3 regions of the Streptomyces sp. NPDC044002 genome follow, and region 1 is predicted to be linked to each of the others. Evidence: riboswitches for the same ligand, from Rfam matches in the RefSeq annotation. Region 1 holds a riboswitch; each other region holds the start of a gene.

Region 1 (4,865 bases):
TCCCAGGCCCGGCGGTCCTGGACGGTCTTGAGGGACCACAGGTCGAGCACGGGGCAGTCGTAGCGGTCGGCGATGGCGCGGACGTGGACGTTGTACGTCGCGATCTTGCCGCGCAGGTGCTTGAGGACCGGCACGCCCCGCGTGTCGAAGCCGGTGGTGATCATCACGAGGCCCACGGAGGCCTTGAGGTCGGCGAGGGCCGCCTCGAACCGCTCCGCGACGTCGTCCGGGTCGCTGCCGGGGCGGATGATGTCGTTGCCGCCCGCGCAGAAGGTGACGAGGTCGGGTGCGAGTTCCTTGGCTCTCGGGACCTGGTCGGCCACGATCTGGTCGAGTACTTTGCCCCGCACGGCCAGATTCGCGTACCGGAAGTCGTGCTCGTCGCGCTGATCGGCCAGGAGCACGGCGAGGCGGTCCGCCCAGCCGAGGTAGGAATCCCCGGGTCCCGGGTCCCCTACGCCTTCGGTGAAGCTGTCCCCGATCGCCGCGTACGAGCCGATGGTCTTCAGTGTCGTCGTCGTCGCTGCCACAGGACAGCATCCTTCACCTTGGCAACCAACCTACGCCAACGTAATGAGGGGTTGACGGGCCGTGATCTATACCACGCGGGGGATAAGGAATAAGTACACGCGGGGCCGGGACCCCCCTCGGGTCCCGGCTCCGCGCGCGTTCTCGTGCCGACGGCGGGTGCCGTCAGATGCTCACGCCCTTCGAGCGGAGGTAGGCGAGCGGGTCGACGTCCGAGCCGTAGGACGGGCCGGTGCGGATCTCGAAGTGGAGGTGCGGGCCGGTCACGTTGCCGGTCGCGCCGGAGAGGCCGACGGTCTGGCCGCCGGTGACGCTCTGGCCCACGGAGACGGAGAGCGAGGAGAGGTGGGCGTACTGGGAGTACTTGCCGTCGGCGTGCTTGATGACGACCTCGTTGCCGTACGCGCCGCCCCAGCCTGCGGAAACCACGGTGCCCGCGCCGACGGCCCGGACGGTGGTGCCGGTGCTCGCGATGAAGTCGACGCCGGTGTGGTAGCCGGAGGACCACATGGCGCCGCTCATGCGGTACTGGGTGGAGACGCCGCCGGTGACGGGGGCGGTGAAGCCGGACGCGGCGGCGGGCGCGGCGGGCACGGAGGCCTTCTCGCTCTTGGCGGCGGCGCCGGAGCCCTGGGCGGCCGCGCCGCCGGAGGTGCGGCTGGGCTTGCCGGCGGTGGTCTTGCCCGCGGCCTTCGGGGCGGGGGCCTTGCCGCCCAGCCCCTCGGGCGCGGCCGGAGCCTCGCTGGAGGATCCCTCGACCGGGGCCGCAGGGGCCTTCGGGGCGGGGGCCGCGTCCTGGCCGCCGACGAGGTTCAGCTTCAGGCCCGGGTGGATGAGGGAGGGGTCGGTGCCGACGGCCTCGCGGTTGTCGGCGTACAGCTGCTGCCAGCCGCCCTCGATGTGGCGCTCGGCGGCGATCTTGGAGAGGTGGTCGCCCGGCACGACCGTGTACACGGTGGGCGCGGCGGTGGGGGCGGCGGCGAGCGGGGCCTGCGGCGCCTGCGCGCTCTGCGCCGGCGCGGACGTCGCCGGGGCGGCGGCCGGGGCGGCGTTGGCGGCGGCGGCACCCATCAGCGGGAGCGCGAGGGCGGCTCCGCCGGTTCCGGCGACGGCGAAGCCGCGGGATATCGAACGGGACTTCGGACGGCGGTGCTTACCCTTTCCGGGCATGGCGAATTCCTCTCCGGCGCCTGCGAGGTGAGCTGTCGGGTTCGGACTGGAGATGTCCGGCCGTACGTGCGGAGCACGGGTTCGGCTTCACCCCTAGCTGCGCCGGAAATGATCCGGAACAGCGGCCTACCTGGTTCCCCCGCTCCTGCCGCGCGCGATGGTCGGGTGCGGTTCCCGGGCGGCGGCAGGATTAGGCGGTCCACCCGGATCGATCGCGAAGGTAATCGAGCGGGGCGCCGGGCAACAAGCCGCGAATTCCCTGACGGATTCGCAGATATGGGGGATCAATGGAATTCCGGTCACCCTGCGTCCATTCCGCACCATCAACAACCGCTCTCACAAGGCAATTCGGTTCCGGCGATCAGGCACGCACGGTCACCGTATGATCTGGCTCACGGGGCCGGGCCCGATCTCGCCTCCACATATGGCAAGTTGTTCCCAACCGGACCAATTCGGACACCGCGGACCCACACGGAGGAGTACACGTGACCCAGCAGATACCCCGGCCCCTTCCGGCCGGACCCGAACGCGGCGCGGAGATGACCGGAGTGCGCAACTTCCGTGACGTGGGCGGGTTGCCGACCACGGACGGACGGAGGGTCAGGACGGGACGACTGTTTCGAAGCGGACATCTGGCGCATGCCACCGAAACCGATACAGAGTTCCTCGCCTCGCTGGGGCTGCACACCGTCTTCGACTTCCGCAACGGAGCGGACCACGCCCTGGAGGGCCCGGACGTCGAACTGCCGGGCGTGCGCAACGTGAACATCCCGCTGACGGATCCGGCCGACGGCCGGGAGTTCTGGAAGATGGTCCGCGACGGCGAGCTCGACCAGCTCCGCGGCCTCCTGGGCGAGGGCCGGGCCGCCGCCCGCATGACGGACTCGTACCGCACGATCATCCGCACCCGCACCGCCGAACACAGCCGTGTCGTGCACGCGCTCGCGCTGGACAGCGTGCCGGCGCTGATGCACTGTGCCGCCGGCAAGGACCGGGCCGGGCTGTCGGTCGCGGTGACCCTGCTCGCGCTGGGCGTGGAGCGCGAGGCGATCGTGGCGGACTACCTGGAGTCCAACGTCCCGCACAACCGCTACCGGGTGCGCCGGGGCAGCGACGCGCCCGAGGCCCGCTCCCCCGAGGTGATGGAGCTGCTGGCGCCGCTGTTCGACGCCCGCGCGGAGTACCTGCTCGCGGCCTTCGCGGTCATCGAGGAGCAGTGGGGCGGGGTGGAGCGCTACCTCGCCGAGGGCCTCTCGCTCGCGCCCGGGTCCCTGGACCGGCTGCGGGACCGGCTCCTGGAGGGCTGACCCCGGACGGCCGGAGGGGGCCCGCCCGGGCCCCCTCCGGCGCCGCCGCGCCTCAGCGGTTGCCGACCGCCTGCTTCACCAGGGTCCGGCCGAAGTCCCACATCAGGGCGCCCCCGCCGTGCGCCTCTTCCATGACCTCCTCGAAGGCCCCGACGAACCGCTCCACGTCCGCCTCGTCCACGATGAGCGGCGGGATCAGCTTGATGACCTCCAGGTGGTCCCCGGAGACCTGCGTGAGGATCCGGTGCCTGCGCAGCAGCGGCACCACGACCATCTGCGCGAACAGGCCCTTGCGGGCCGCCTGGAGCACCGCCCACCGGCTGCGCAGCCCCAGGGAGGAGGGCTTGCCGAACTCGATGCCGATCATCAGTCCGCGCCCGCGCACCTCGTGCAGCAGCTCGTACCGGTCCACGAGCGCCGCCAGGCGTCCGCGCAGCAGGTCGCCCATGGCCCGGGCGTTGGCCACCAGCTGCTCGTCCTCCATGACGGACAGGACCGCGAGGCCCGCCGCCATCGCCTGGGCGTTGGAGCCGAAGCTGGCGGAGTGCACCAGCACCCGGTCCATGGACGAGTAGACCTTCTGGAAGATCCAGTCCTTGCCCAGGGTCGCGCCGACGGGCACGTACCCGCCGGAGAGGGCCTTGGCCACGCATACCAGGTCCGGTTCCACGCCCGGCTCGTGCTGGTACGCGTAGAAGTCCCCGGTCCGTCCGAGGCCGGTCTGCACCTCGTCGGCGATGAGCAGGGCCTTGTGCCGGTGCAGCAGCTCCTGCGCGGCGCGCAGGAACCCGGGCGGGGCGGCGTGCACCCCTTTGCCCTGGACCGGCTCGACCACGAAGGCGGCCACGTCCCCGCGCGCGAGTTCGCGTTCCAGGGCCGCCAGGTCCCCGAGGGCGATCTTCGTGTCGGGGAGCAGCGGGGCGAACCCGTCGCGGAAGCCGCCTTCGCCGTTGACCGACAGGGAGCCGGTGGTCAGCCCGTGGAAGGCGTGGTCGCAGTAGAGGATCCTGGGGCGCCCGGTGGCGTACCGGGCGAACTTCAGGGCGGTCTCCACCGCCTCGGTGCCGCTGTTGCCGAAGAAGACCCGGTCGAGGTGCGGGCTGTACGACAGCAGCTTCTCGGCGAGCAGACCGGGCAGCGGCTGGCAGTCGAAGCGGGTGAGGTCGGCGAGCTGGGCGTCCAGGACGTCGTGCAGGGCCTGGCGGACCACCGGGTGGTGCCGGCCCAGGCCCATCACCCCGAAGCCGGCCAGCATGTCGAGGTAGTCGTTGCCCTCGGCGTCCCAGAAGTGGGCGCCCTCGGCCCGCTCGTAGACCTTGTCGAAGCCGATGGTGTGCAGCATGCGGGGCAGCTGGTGGTTGAGGTGGCGGGCGTGCAGCTCGTAGCGCTCCGCGCCGCGCTCGGCGAGCAGCGCGGCGAGGTCGAAGCCCCGCCGCGCTCCCTGGCCGCCGGTCATGCCGACGCGTCCCGGTTGCCCGCCACGGTCTCCCGGGCGGCGCGCAGGGACTCCTTGAGGGAGCCCATGGTGGCGAGGACGGCGGTGGGCTCGTAGCCGCAGTGCGCCATGCAGTTGGCGCAGCGCGGGTCCTTGCCGCGGCCGTACTTGTTCCAGTCGGTCTCCTCGACGAGCTCCCGGTACGTGGGCACGTAGCCGTCGCTCATCAGGTAGCAGGGGCGCTGCCAGCCGAAGAGCGAGTAATTGGGAATGGCCCAGGCAGTGCAGGGGAAATCGGCCTTGCCTTCGAGGAAGTCGAGGAAGAGCGGGGAGTGGTTGAGCCGCCAGCGGCGCCGGTTGCCGCCCGCGAAGGCCTTCTTGAAGAGTTCGCGGGTCTGTTCGACGCCGAGGAAGTGTTCCTGGTC
Region 2 (4,865 bases), on a different contig from region 1:
GCGCCCAGGCGCAGCTGGAGCGCGAGTGGCTGGACCGGCTCGGCACGGTGGCCGGCCGCGCCGACGAACTGTGCCGCTTCGCGGTGCTGTTCGGCGACCCCCAGCTCGCCCTGACCGCCGTCCAGCGGGTGCTGGACGTCACCGCCGAGGAGGTGCAGGCCGTGGCCGCGGCCAGGCTGCGCCCCGACAACCGCGCGGTGCTGGTCTACGAGCCGCTGGCCGGCGCCGAGGCCCACGAGACCGAGCAGCACGACGAGAACGAGGGGGCGGAGCAGTGAGCGACACCGCAGCCGTCACGATGACCTTCCACCCGCGGCCGCAGGCCGGCGAGGCGAAGCCGTGGGCCTTCCCGGCCCCGGAGCGCTCCACGCTCTCCAACGGCCTGACCCTGCTGCGCTGCCACCGCCCCGGCCAGCAGGTGGTGGCGGTCGAGGTCAACCTCGCGGCCCCGCTGGACGCCGAGCCCGAGGGCCTCGACGGGGTGGCCACCATCATGGCCCGCGCCCTGTCGGAGGGCACCGACAAGCACTCCGCCGAGGAGTTCGCCGCCGAGCTGGAGCGCTGCGGCGCCACCCTCGACGCCCACGCCGACCACCCCGGCCTGCGGGTCTCCCTGGAGGTCCCGGCCTCCCGGCTGCCGAAGGCGCTCGCCCTGCTCGCGGAGGCCCTGAGCGCGCCCGCCTTCGCCGACGGCGAGGTCGACCGCCTGGTGCGCAACCGGCTCGACGAGATCCCGCACGAGCTGGCCAGCCCGCAGCGCCGCGCCGCCAAGGAGCTCTCCAAGGAGCTGTTCCCGGCCGCGCTGCGCATGTCCCGCCCGCGCCAGGGCACCGAGGAGACGGTCGCGCGGATCGACTCCGGGGCCGTACGCGCCTTCTACGAGGCCCACGTACGCCCCTCCACCGCCACCGCGGTGGTCGTCGGCGACCTGACCGGCATCGACCTGGACGCCCTGCTGGCGGACACCCTGGGCGCCTGGACCGGCGACACCGCCCCGGCCCGCCCCGTGCAGCCGGTGACGGCCGACGACACGGGCCGCGTGGTCATCGTGGACCGGCCCGGCGCCGTCCAGACGCAGCTGCTGATCGGCCGGATCGGCCCGGACCGGCACGACATCGTCTGGGCCCCGCAGGTGCTCGGCACCTACTGCCTCGGCGGCACCCTCACCTCCCGCCTGGACAAGGTGCTGCGCGAGGAGAAGGGCTACACCTACGGCGTGCGCGCCTTCGGGCAGGTGCTGCGTTCGACCGCCGACGGCAAGGGCGCCTCGATGCTCGCCATCAGCGGTTCGGTGGACACCCCCAACACGGGTCCGGCGCTGGAGGACCTGTGGAAGGTGCTGCGGACCCTCGCGGAGGGCGGACTGACCGACGCGGAGCGGGACGTGGCGGTGCAGAACCTGGTGGGCGTGGCCCCGCTGAAGTTCGAGACGGCCGCCTCCGTCGCCGGCACGCTGGCCGACCAGGTCGAGCAGGAGCTGCCGGACGACTACCAGGCGCGGCTGTACGCGCGGCTGGCCGAAACCGGTACGGCGGAGGCCACTTCGGCCGTGGTGAACGCCTTCCCGGTGGACCGTCTGGTCACCATCCTGGTGGGCGACGCCGCGCAGATCGAGGAGCCCGTCCTGGCCCTCGGGATCGGTGAGGTCACCGTCGTCTCCAACTGAGCGGCGCGAGACCCGGGACGGGCCGGGATCCGGCCCGTCACCAGGGGGCTCCGGTGGAACATCCACCGGAGCCCCCTTTGTCCGTTTGATGGCGTGGTTGCAGGTATGCGGTGTGGCGTACGCAACAAAAGCGCTCGTCTGTTTGGCGATTGACTGATGATCCGCCTAGCGTCGGCCGTGCTGTTCGTCAGTTTGTACCCGCCGCACCCGCGGCACCGGACAGCGATCGCCGAGTCCCCGTCAGGCGCGAGCCTGGGGAGCCGGGGACCCACATGTCCCTGGGGTGAATCGGACCCCCTCGTCAGAGGAGGCCCGTAGGAGACCTTCCTGCTCCGAACCCGTCAGCTAACCCGGTAGGCGAGAGGGAAGGAAAGGATCACCCCCTTCATGGCGTTTGGCAGTCGTGCCGCCGGTTCTGGTAAGCACCGTGGTTCCAGCCGTCTGAGCCGCAAGACCGCCGGCTTCGCCGGCGTCGCCGCCCTCGCCACCACGGGCGTGGTCGGCACCCTGGCCGCTCCGGCCTTCGCGGCGGACAACAGCAGCTCCCCGTCCATGGAGGAGACCGGTCAGAACGCGATCGTCGTCGCCGACGGTCTGCAGGACGACATCGAGGTCCAGGCCGCCACCCAGCAGAGCGCCGCCGAGGCCGTCGCCGCGCAGGCGCAGGCCGAGGCCGAGGCGAAGACGCGCGCCGCCGAGGCGAAGCGCACCGCCGAGGCCAAGGAGAAGGCCGAGCGCGAGGCCGCCGAGAAGGCCGCCCAGGAAGAGGCCCGCAAGCGCCTCAACACCTTCGTCTCCCCCATCGAGGGCTCGTACGTCAGCACCTCGTACGGCGCGGGCGGCGGCATGTGGTCCTCCGGCAGCCACACGGGCATCGACTTCCACGCCGATTCCGGCACCTCCGTCCACGCCGTGGGCGCGGGTACCGTCGTCGAGGCCGGCTGGGGCGGCGCCTACGGCAACAACGTCGTGATCCGTCACAACGACGGCACCTACACCCAGTACGGCCACCTGGACTCGCTGAGCGTCTCCGCCGGCCAGACGGTCACCCCGGGCCAGCAGATCGGCCTGTCGGGCTCCACCGGCAACTCCAGCGGTCCGCACCTGCACTTCGAGGCCCGCACCGGCGCCACGTACGGCACGGACATCAACCCGCTGGCCTACCTGCGCAGCCACGGCGTGGGCATCTGACCCGCAGGTACGCAGCACGCTTCACCGAAGAAGGCCCCGGCTCACAGAGCCGGGGCCTTCTTCGTATTTCCAGCCCTGTTTCCAGCCCTGTTTCCGGCCCCGCTCGGAATTCACCGCGTTGTGCAATAGAGTCGCAGCACGGCCACGATAAACCGAACCGAAACCAGCGGAGGTCCGGCCTTGCGTATTCCGGCGCACGCGGTGTGCACAGCGATTCGCGACGACATCGTCTCCGGTTTCTTCGGGCCGGGCGGCCGGCTGACCGAGGAGGTGCTCGCCCGCCGCTACGGGGTCTCGCGCGTCCCGGTCCGCGAGGCGCTGCGGACCCTGGAGTCCGAGGGCTTCGTCATCACCCGGCGGCACGCGGGCGCCTGCGTGGCCGAGCCGACCGCGCAGGAGGCCGCCGACCTGCTGGAGCTGCGGATGATGCTGGAGCCGCTCGCCGCCTCCCGGGCCGCCCGCCGGCGCACCGACGGCCACCTCAAGGTGTTGCGCGGACTGGTCAGGCTCGGCCGGGAGCGGGCCGGCCGGGCCCAGGGGGAGGACCTGCGCTCGCTGGGGAGCTGGTTCCACGAGACGCTGGCCCAGGCCTCGGTGAGCCCGGGGCTGATCGCCCTGCTGACCCAGACCCGGCACAAGATCGCCTGGATGTACGTGGTGGAGGCACCCGCGCAGCCCGCGGAGTGCTGGGCCGAGCACGCCGCGATCGTGGACGCCGTCGCACGCGGCGACGCGGAGCGGGCCAGGGCCCTGACCGCGCTGCACGCGCAGCGGTCGGCCGGGGCGCACCGGCCGCGGGTGAGGAATCCGCAACCTGCCGTAAACACGGCGAGCTCTCCGAATTAACAATTCCCGTATACAACGGAGGGATATCCCGGCCGGCCCGGACGGATCGGATGGCGGCGGAATTCCCGCCCGCTTTTATCCTGCTGTGGCCCGGCCGCGTCCCGTCGCGCAGAATTCGCGGATTCCCCGAACGCGAAAACGCGGAAGCCGCAGCCCCCGGGGTGGTGGGGACTGCGGCTTCCGGTCTACCGGACCCGAAGGGTCAGACGGTCTCGGGGAGCTCCTCGAGACCCTCGGCGACCAGCTTCGCGAGGCGGTCGAGCGCGGCGTCCGCGCCCTCGGCGTCGGAGGCCAGGACGATCTCCTCGCCGCCCTGGGCGCCCAGGCCCAGGACCGCCAGCATCGACGCGGCGTTGACGGGGTCGCCGCCGGCCTTCGCGATGGTCACCGGGACTCCGGAGGCGGTGGTCGCCCGGACGAAGATCGAGGCGGGACGAGCGTGCAGGCCCTCGGCCCAGCCGACGTTGACGCGGCGCTCTGCCATGGTGATGCCCTTCAGGTTCTACGGGTTGTCTAGACCAGTCTCTCACGCCGTCCGGAATGCTCGGACCGACCTTCGGCCCGTGTCCACCGCCGTTCGACCCTCCCCAGCTTGCACTGGTTCGCCCCGGTGCGCCGCATTCGCCGCGCGCTCGCCGAACGGGCCGCCCACCGCACCCGCACACCCGGCCGGACCGCCCCTTAAGGTGGCCCCATGACCACCGCGTCGGACCCCTCGTACCCGGCCCACTGGGAAGCGGACGTCGTGCTGCGCGACGGCGGCACCGCCCGGATCCGCCCCATCACCACCGAGGACGCGGGCCGCCTGGTCAGCTTCTACGAACAGGTCTCGGACGAGTCGAAGTACTACCGCTTCTTCGCGCCCTACCCCCGCCTCTCGGACCGCGACGTCCGCCGCTTCACGCACCACGACTACGTCGACCGGGTCGGCCTCGCCGCGACCATCGGCGGGGAGTTCATCGGCACGGTCCGCTTCGACCGCATCGGCCCCGACGGGCGGCCCGCCTCCGCCCCCGCCGACGAGGCCGAGGTCGCCTTCCTCGTCCAGGACGCCCACCAGGGCCGCGGGGTCGCCTCCGCCCTCCTGGAGCACATCGGCGCGGTGGCCCGGGAACGCGGGATCCGCCGGTTCGCGGCCGAGGTGCTGCCCGCCAACACCAAG
Region 3 (4,865 bases), on a different contig from region 1:
CGACGACGTCGATGGACGGCACGAGCATCTCCTTCTGGGATGTGACGCTGGGTGTGCGGTGGCGTGTGGGCCGTGGGACGGCCCTGCCGACTAGAGCCTAACCGGCTCCGGGGTGTGGGCTGCCCGACCGCCCGGCTCCTGGGACGAAAAAGGGTCCGAATACCCGTCTTCCGGGACATAGGACCCTTGATTTCGTGCGCATGCGGGGGTGCCGGGCAGCGGAGGCCGGTGCTCCGGTTCCGGAATGCGGTGACCTGCGGACGACACGCCGCCGCCCGGCGCGTGGGGGGATACGCGCCGGGCGGTGGGGATGCTGCGGGGTGCCGCGAGTGTTACGCGGACGTTCAGGCGAGCTTCAGCTTCTGGCCCGGGAAGATCAGGTCGGCGTCGGAGACGGTGTCCTTGTTGAGCTCGAAGAGCTTCTCCCAGCCGCCCTTGACCTTGTTGGCGTCGGCGATGGTGCCGAGGGTGTCGCCTTCCTTGACCGTGTAGGTGCCACCGGTGGCCGGGGTGCCGGTCGACGGCTTCGACGGCTTCGACGGCGTCCAGTTGCCGGCACCGGAGCCGGAGCCCTTGGTCTCGGTCTCGGTCTTCGGCGTGGACGGCTTGGCCGGGGCGGGCTTCGCCGGGGCCGGCTTGGCCGGAGCGGGCTTGGCCGGGGCCGGCTTCGTCTCGGGCTTCGGCTTGGCCGGGGTGGTCGAACCGCCGCCGTTGTACGAGGAGTTGGACAGGCCGACGCCGCAGTGCGGCCAGGCGCCCTTGCCCTGGCCCTTGAGGACCTTCTCGGCGATGGCTATCTGCTGGCCCTTGGTGGCCTGGTTGGCCTGCGAGGCGTACGCCTTGCCGCCGTACGCGGCCCACGTGGAGGCGGAGAACTGCAGACCGCCGTAGTAGCCGTTGCCGGTGTTGATGGACCAGTTGCCGCCGGACTCGCAGGCGGCGACCTTGTCCCACTCGGCCGCGGTGGCGGCGCTGGCGGTACCGGCGGCCATCAGCGGGGCCGCGACGGCGACACCGGCGACACCGGCGAGCGTGACGATGCGGACGGCCTTGGAGCCGCGGCGGTGCTTGCCCTTGCCGGAAAGCAGCATGGATCTCTCCTCACCGACGCCTTCGAGGTGAGCTGTCGGGTTCGGGCGGATGAGTTGCCCGGTCACGCGGATTGCGGCGCGTGTCTTCACCCCTAGCCGGTACGCGGACCGTCTCTCAACGGCCTTTCCCGGCGCCTACCTTGGTTCCCCCGCTCCTGCCTTCGGCGCTTGCGCGACGACTGTTCCCTCCGTCCGCCGGCAGGATTCGGCGATGCGGTCGAAGGAGCCCGCGGTGGCGAGCGATTCAGAAGGTAGACAGGTCTCTCCCCGATGTTCAACGTGCGATTTTGGGGAGAAACCGGCCTACTTGCCACTCTCGGAAGCACGTTTGTGCAGGTGAGAGGGGGGTTTGCAACAGTTCCGGAACGAGACACGCCAGTTGTCCGGAAGAGATGCATGTCTCATTTGGCGATAACGGACATTCAACTCTTAATGGATGTCCGAACTGCCCCCTATTTCTTGGTTAGATCCAGGTTCTGCCCGGGCTTGATGAGGTCCGCGTCCCCACCGATGACCTGCTCGTTGGCCTTGTAGAGCTCGCCCCAACCGCCCTTGACGCCCTTGGCCTTCGCGATGTCCGAAAGGCTGTCACCCGGCTTCACGGTGTAGACGGGCTCCGCGGCGGGCGCTGACGCCGTGCCAGGCGCCGCCGGCACCTCGACGGCGGCCGGGCCGCGGTGCTTGCCCGAGCCGTCGGCCGCCCCGGCGGACGGGGTGCCCGTCGGGTCGCCCGGGGTGGCCGGGGCGGTGGGCGTGGCGCCCGGGGCGGGAGTGGCGCCCGGGGTGGCCGGGGCCGTCGGGGTGGCGCCCGGAGTGGTCGGGGTGCCCGGCGCCGTGGGCGTGGGCGTGCCCGGGGTGGGGGTGCCCGGCGTGGGCGTGGCGGGGTTGGTGGGCTGGACCGTGAAGTCCGGCTCGGGCATGACGGGCAGTCCGCTGGAGGGGCCCAGCGGGTAGTCCGGGAGCCCGCTCGGGTTGGACGACGCGCCCGGCGCCGGGGTCGGGGCCCCGAAGTCCGTGGACGGCTTGCCCTTGCCCGTCTTCGGCACCGAGTCGTCGGGCCGGGTCGGGGTGGGCGCGACGGGCCCGGGGTTCAGCTTGTCGCCCGGGTCCACCTCGGGCGCGGGGCCCTGCTGGGTCAGCCCGGCCGAGGCGGAGCACAGCGGCCACGCCTGGGGGCCCTGGGAGGCCAGCACCCGCTCGGCGACCGCGATCTGCTGGGAGCGGCTGGCGAGGTCGGGGCGCTCCGCGTACGCGAGTCCGCCGGCGTTGCGCCACTGCTCCAGGGTGAACTGCAGGCCGCCGTAGGCGCCGCTGCCGGAGTTCGCGCTCCAGGTGCCGCCGCTCTCGCAGTCGGCGACCTTGTCCCACGTGGCGGTGTCGGCCGCGTTCGCACCTGTGGCGGCGAGCAGCGGCATGGCCAGCGCGGAGCCTGTGACTCCTGCGGTGACGACGATCGCGGGTACCTGGCGGGGGCGTCTGTGGCGGCCGTTCCCGGGAAGCATGAGACTGCACCTTTCGCATAACGGCGGGGTAACGGCAGAACCTAGCCGCCTTCGAACGGATGTCACAAGTTCGACGGTGGACCTATGTAGGAACTGACTTCCGGTCAGTCCGGCTTCCCCCGCGCCCTCAACCGTTCGGGACTGTGAAGCGGACGGGGAGGGTGCGCAGGCCCCTCATGATGAGCCCGCCGCGCCAGCGCAGGTCCGTAGGGGGAATCGCAAGTTCCAGATCCGGCAGACGCTTCAGCAAAGTTCCGAGCGCCGTCTGCCCTTCGAGACGGGCCAGCGGAGCGCCGAGGCAGTAGTGGATCCCGTGGCCGTATCCGAGGTGCTGGTTGTCACTCCGGGAGAGGTCCAGGGTGTCCGGTTCGGCGAACCGCTCCGGGTCGCGGTCGGCCGCCGCGAGGACCACCAGCACGGGGTCCCCCGCCGCGATGTCCTGCCCGCCGAGGGTCAGCGGCCGGGTGGCGAACCGCCAGGTGGCGAGCTCCACGGGGCCGTCGTAGCGCAGCAGTTCCTCGACGCCGGTCTCCAGCAACGCGCTCTCCCCGGCCGCGAGGGAGGCCTGGAGGCGCTCGCGCTGGTCCGGGTTCATGAAGAGGGAGTGGATGCCGTTGCCGATGAGGTTGACGGTCGTCTCGAAGCCGGCGAAGAGCAGGATGAAGGCCATCGCGGTGGCCTCCGCCTCCGTCAGGTGGTCTCCGTGGTCACTTGCCCGGATCAGATCGGAGATGAGGTCATTGCCCAGATCATCCCGCTTGCGGTGGATGAGTTCCCCGAGATAGGTACGCATCTGCTTCACCGAGCGGGCGACGCCGCCGCGCGGGCCGCCACCGTGCCGGATCATCATCCCGGCCCAGTCGCGGAAGTCGTCCTGGTCCTCCCGCGGTACGCCGAGCATCTCGCAGATGGCGTAGATGGGGAGCGGGAACGCGAACTCGTGGATGAGGTCCGCCTCCCCCTTCTCCATGAACTGATCGATGAGGTGGTCGGTCAGCTCCTGCACCCGCGGAGTGAACTCGGCCACACGGCGCGGGGTGAACGCCTTCGACACCAGCCGCCGCAGCCGGGTGTGGTCCGGCGGGTCGATGTTCAGCAGGTGCGTCATCAGCTCCGCCTTGCGCTCCCCCGGGATCCCGGTCTTGCCCTTGGCGTGCGCCGGCTCCGCGTGGTGCGCCGGGTTCTTGCTCAGCCGCTGGTCCGCGAGGGCCTGGCGGGCGTCGGCGTACCGCGTCACCAGCCAGGCCTCCACCCCGCTGGGGAGCCTGGTGCGGTGCACCGGGGAGTGCTCGCGCAGCCAGGCGTAGGCCGGATACGGGTCGGTCGCGAACTCCCAGTCGAAGAGCACCGGCATCTCGGGGAGGGACGGGTCGGGCTGGGCGGCGGAGGTCTGATCGTGCACCCGTCGACCGTATCCCGGCTCGCCACCGGCCATCCCTTATGGCCGCTTCGTCGCGGCTGTCCGCAGATCGGACATCACTTGACGTCAGGTTCTGCGACATTCCTACTTTCGGTTCTGTGGATGTGAGGATCTTGAAAAGCAGTTTCGCGGTGGTGGAGAGAAGGGCCGAGCACGCGGTCAAGTACTTCTACTCCCACCTCTTCTGGCACAACCCCGGACTCCGCGGACTCTTCCCGTCCTCCGCCGAGGACATGGAACGCCAGCGCGACCGGCTCTTCGCCGCGCTCACCCACGTCGTCGCCCACCTGGAGAGCGGGACCCTCGTCCCCTATCTACGCGACCTCGGACGCGACCACCGCAAGTTCCTCGTCGGCCCCGAGCACTACGCGGCCGTCGGCACCAGCCTGGTCGCCGCCCTCGCCCAGACCTCCGGCGACGCCTGGACCCCGGCCGTCGAGAAGGCCTGGTACGAGGCCTACCAGGTCATCGCCGACACCATGACGGCCGGCGCCGCCGACAGCGACGAACCCCCCTGGTGGGAGGCCGAGGTGGTACGCCACCTCCAGTACGGCGAGGACATCGGCGTACTGACCCTCGCACCGCGCACCCCGCTGCCCTACAGGCCCGGCCAGTACGTCAGCGTGAGCAGCGCCCGCGTCCCGACCACCTGGCGCACCTACTCCCTCGCCAACGCCCCCCGCCCCGACGGCACCGTCGACCTGCACGTCAGCCGCATCGACGGCGGCCGCCTCAGCACCGCCCTGGTCCGCGACGTCCTGCCCGGCGAGGTCCTGCGCCTCGGCGCCCCCGGCGGACGGCTCACCCTGCGCCGCGAGGACCGCCCCCTCACCCTCATCGCCGCCGGCACCG

What was found. Region 1 has a riboswitch for cyclic di-AMP ahead of AC07A6_RS22460 (LysM peptidoglycan-binding domain-containing M23 family metallopeptidase). Riboswitches for the same ligand answer to the same signal wherever they lie in the genome.
Region 2: it holds a riboswitch for cyclic di-AMP, as region 1 does, so the genes downstream of both, AC07A6_RS00330 (M23 family metallopeptidase) here and AC07A6_RS22460 (LysM peptidoglycan-binding domain-containing M23 family metallopeptidase) in region 1, are expected to answer to the same signal.
Region 3: it holds a riboswitch for cyclic di-AMP, as region 1 does, so the genes downstream of both, AC07A6_RS11500 (transglycosylase family protein) here and AC07A6_RS22460 (LysM peptidoglycan-binding domain-containing M23 family metallopeptidase) in region 1, are expected to answer to the same signal.

Annotation. Positions count from the first base shown of each region.
Region 1 covers NZ_JBWKEZ010000030.1:53,639-58,503, reverse strand. The annotation lists gene AC07A6_RS22465 (SGNH/GDSL hydrolase family protein) at 1-530, opposite strand, end outside; gene AC07A6_RS22460 (LysM peptidoglycan-binding domain-containing M23 family metallopeptidase) at 694-1,698, opposite strand; cyclic di-AMP (ydaO/yuaA leader) riboswitch at 1,703-1,865, opposite strand; gene AC07A6_RS22455 (tyrosine-protein phosphatase) at 2,184-3,005, shown strand; gene AC07A6_RS22450 (aspartate aminotransferase family protein) at 3,058-4,461, opposite strand; gene hpnH (adenosyl-hopene transferase HpnH) at 4,458-4,865, opposite strand, start outside.
Region 2 covers NZ_JBWKEZ010000001.1:83,551-88,415, forward strand. The annotation lists gene AC07A6_RS00320 (M16 family metallopeptidase) at 1-278, shown strand, start outside; gene AC07A6_RS00325 (M16 family metallopeptidase) at 299-1,666, shown strand; cyclic di-AMP (ydaO/yuaA leader) riboswitch at 1,884-2,041, shown strand; gene AC07A6_RS00330 (M23 family metallopeptidase) at 2,054-2,857, shown strand; gene AC07A6_RS00335 (GntR family transcriptional regulator) at 3,038-3,703, shown strand; gene AC07A6_RS00340 (HPr family phosphocarrier protein) at 3,906-4,187, opposite strand; gene AC07A6_RS00345 (bifunctional acetate--CoA ligase family protein/GNAT family N-acetyltransferase) at 4,398-4,865, shown strand, end outside.
Region 3 covers NZ_JBWKEZ010000011.1:118,903-123,767, reverse strand. The annotation lists gene eno (phosphopyruvate hydratase) at 1-28, opposite strand, end outside; gene AC07A6_RS11500 (transglycosylase family protein) at 345-1,091, opposite strand; cyclic di-AMP (ydaO/yuaA leader) riboswitch at 1,094-1,268, opposite strand; gene AC07A6_RS11495 (LysM peptidoglycan-binding domain-containing protein) at 1,544-2,593, opposite strand; gene AC07A6_RS11490 (cytochrome P450 family protein) at 2,721-3,947, opposite strand; gene AC07A6_RS11485 (globin domain-containing protein) at 4,145-4,865, shown strand, end outside.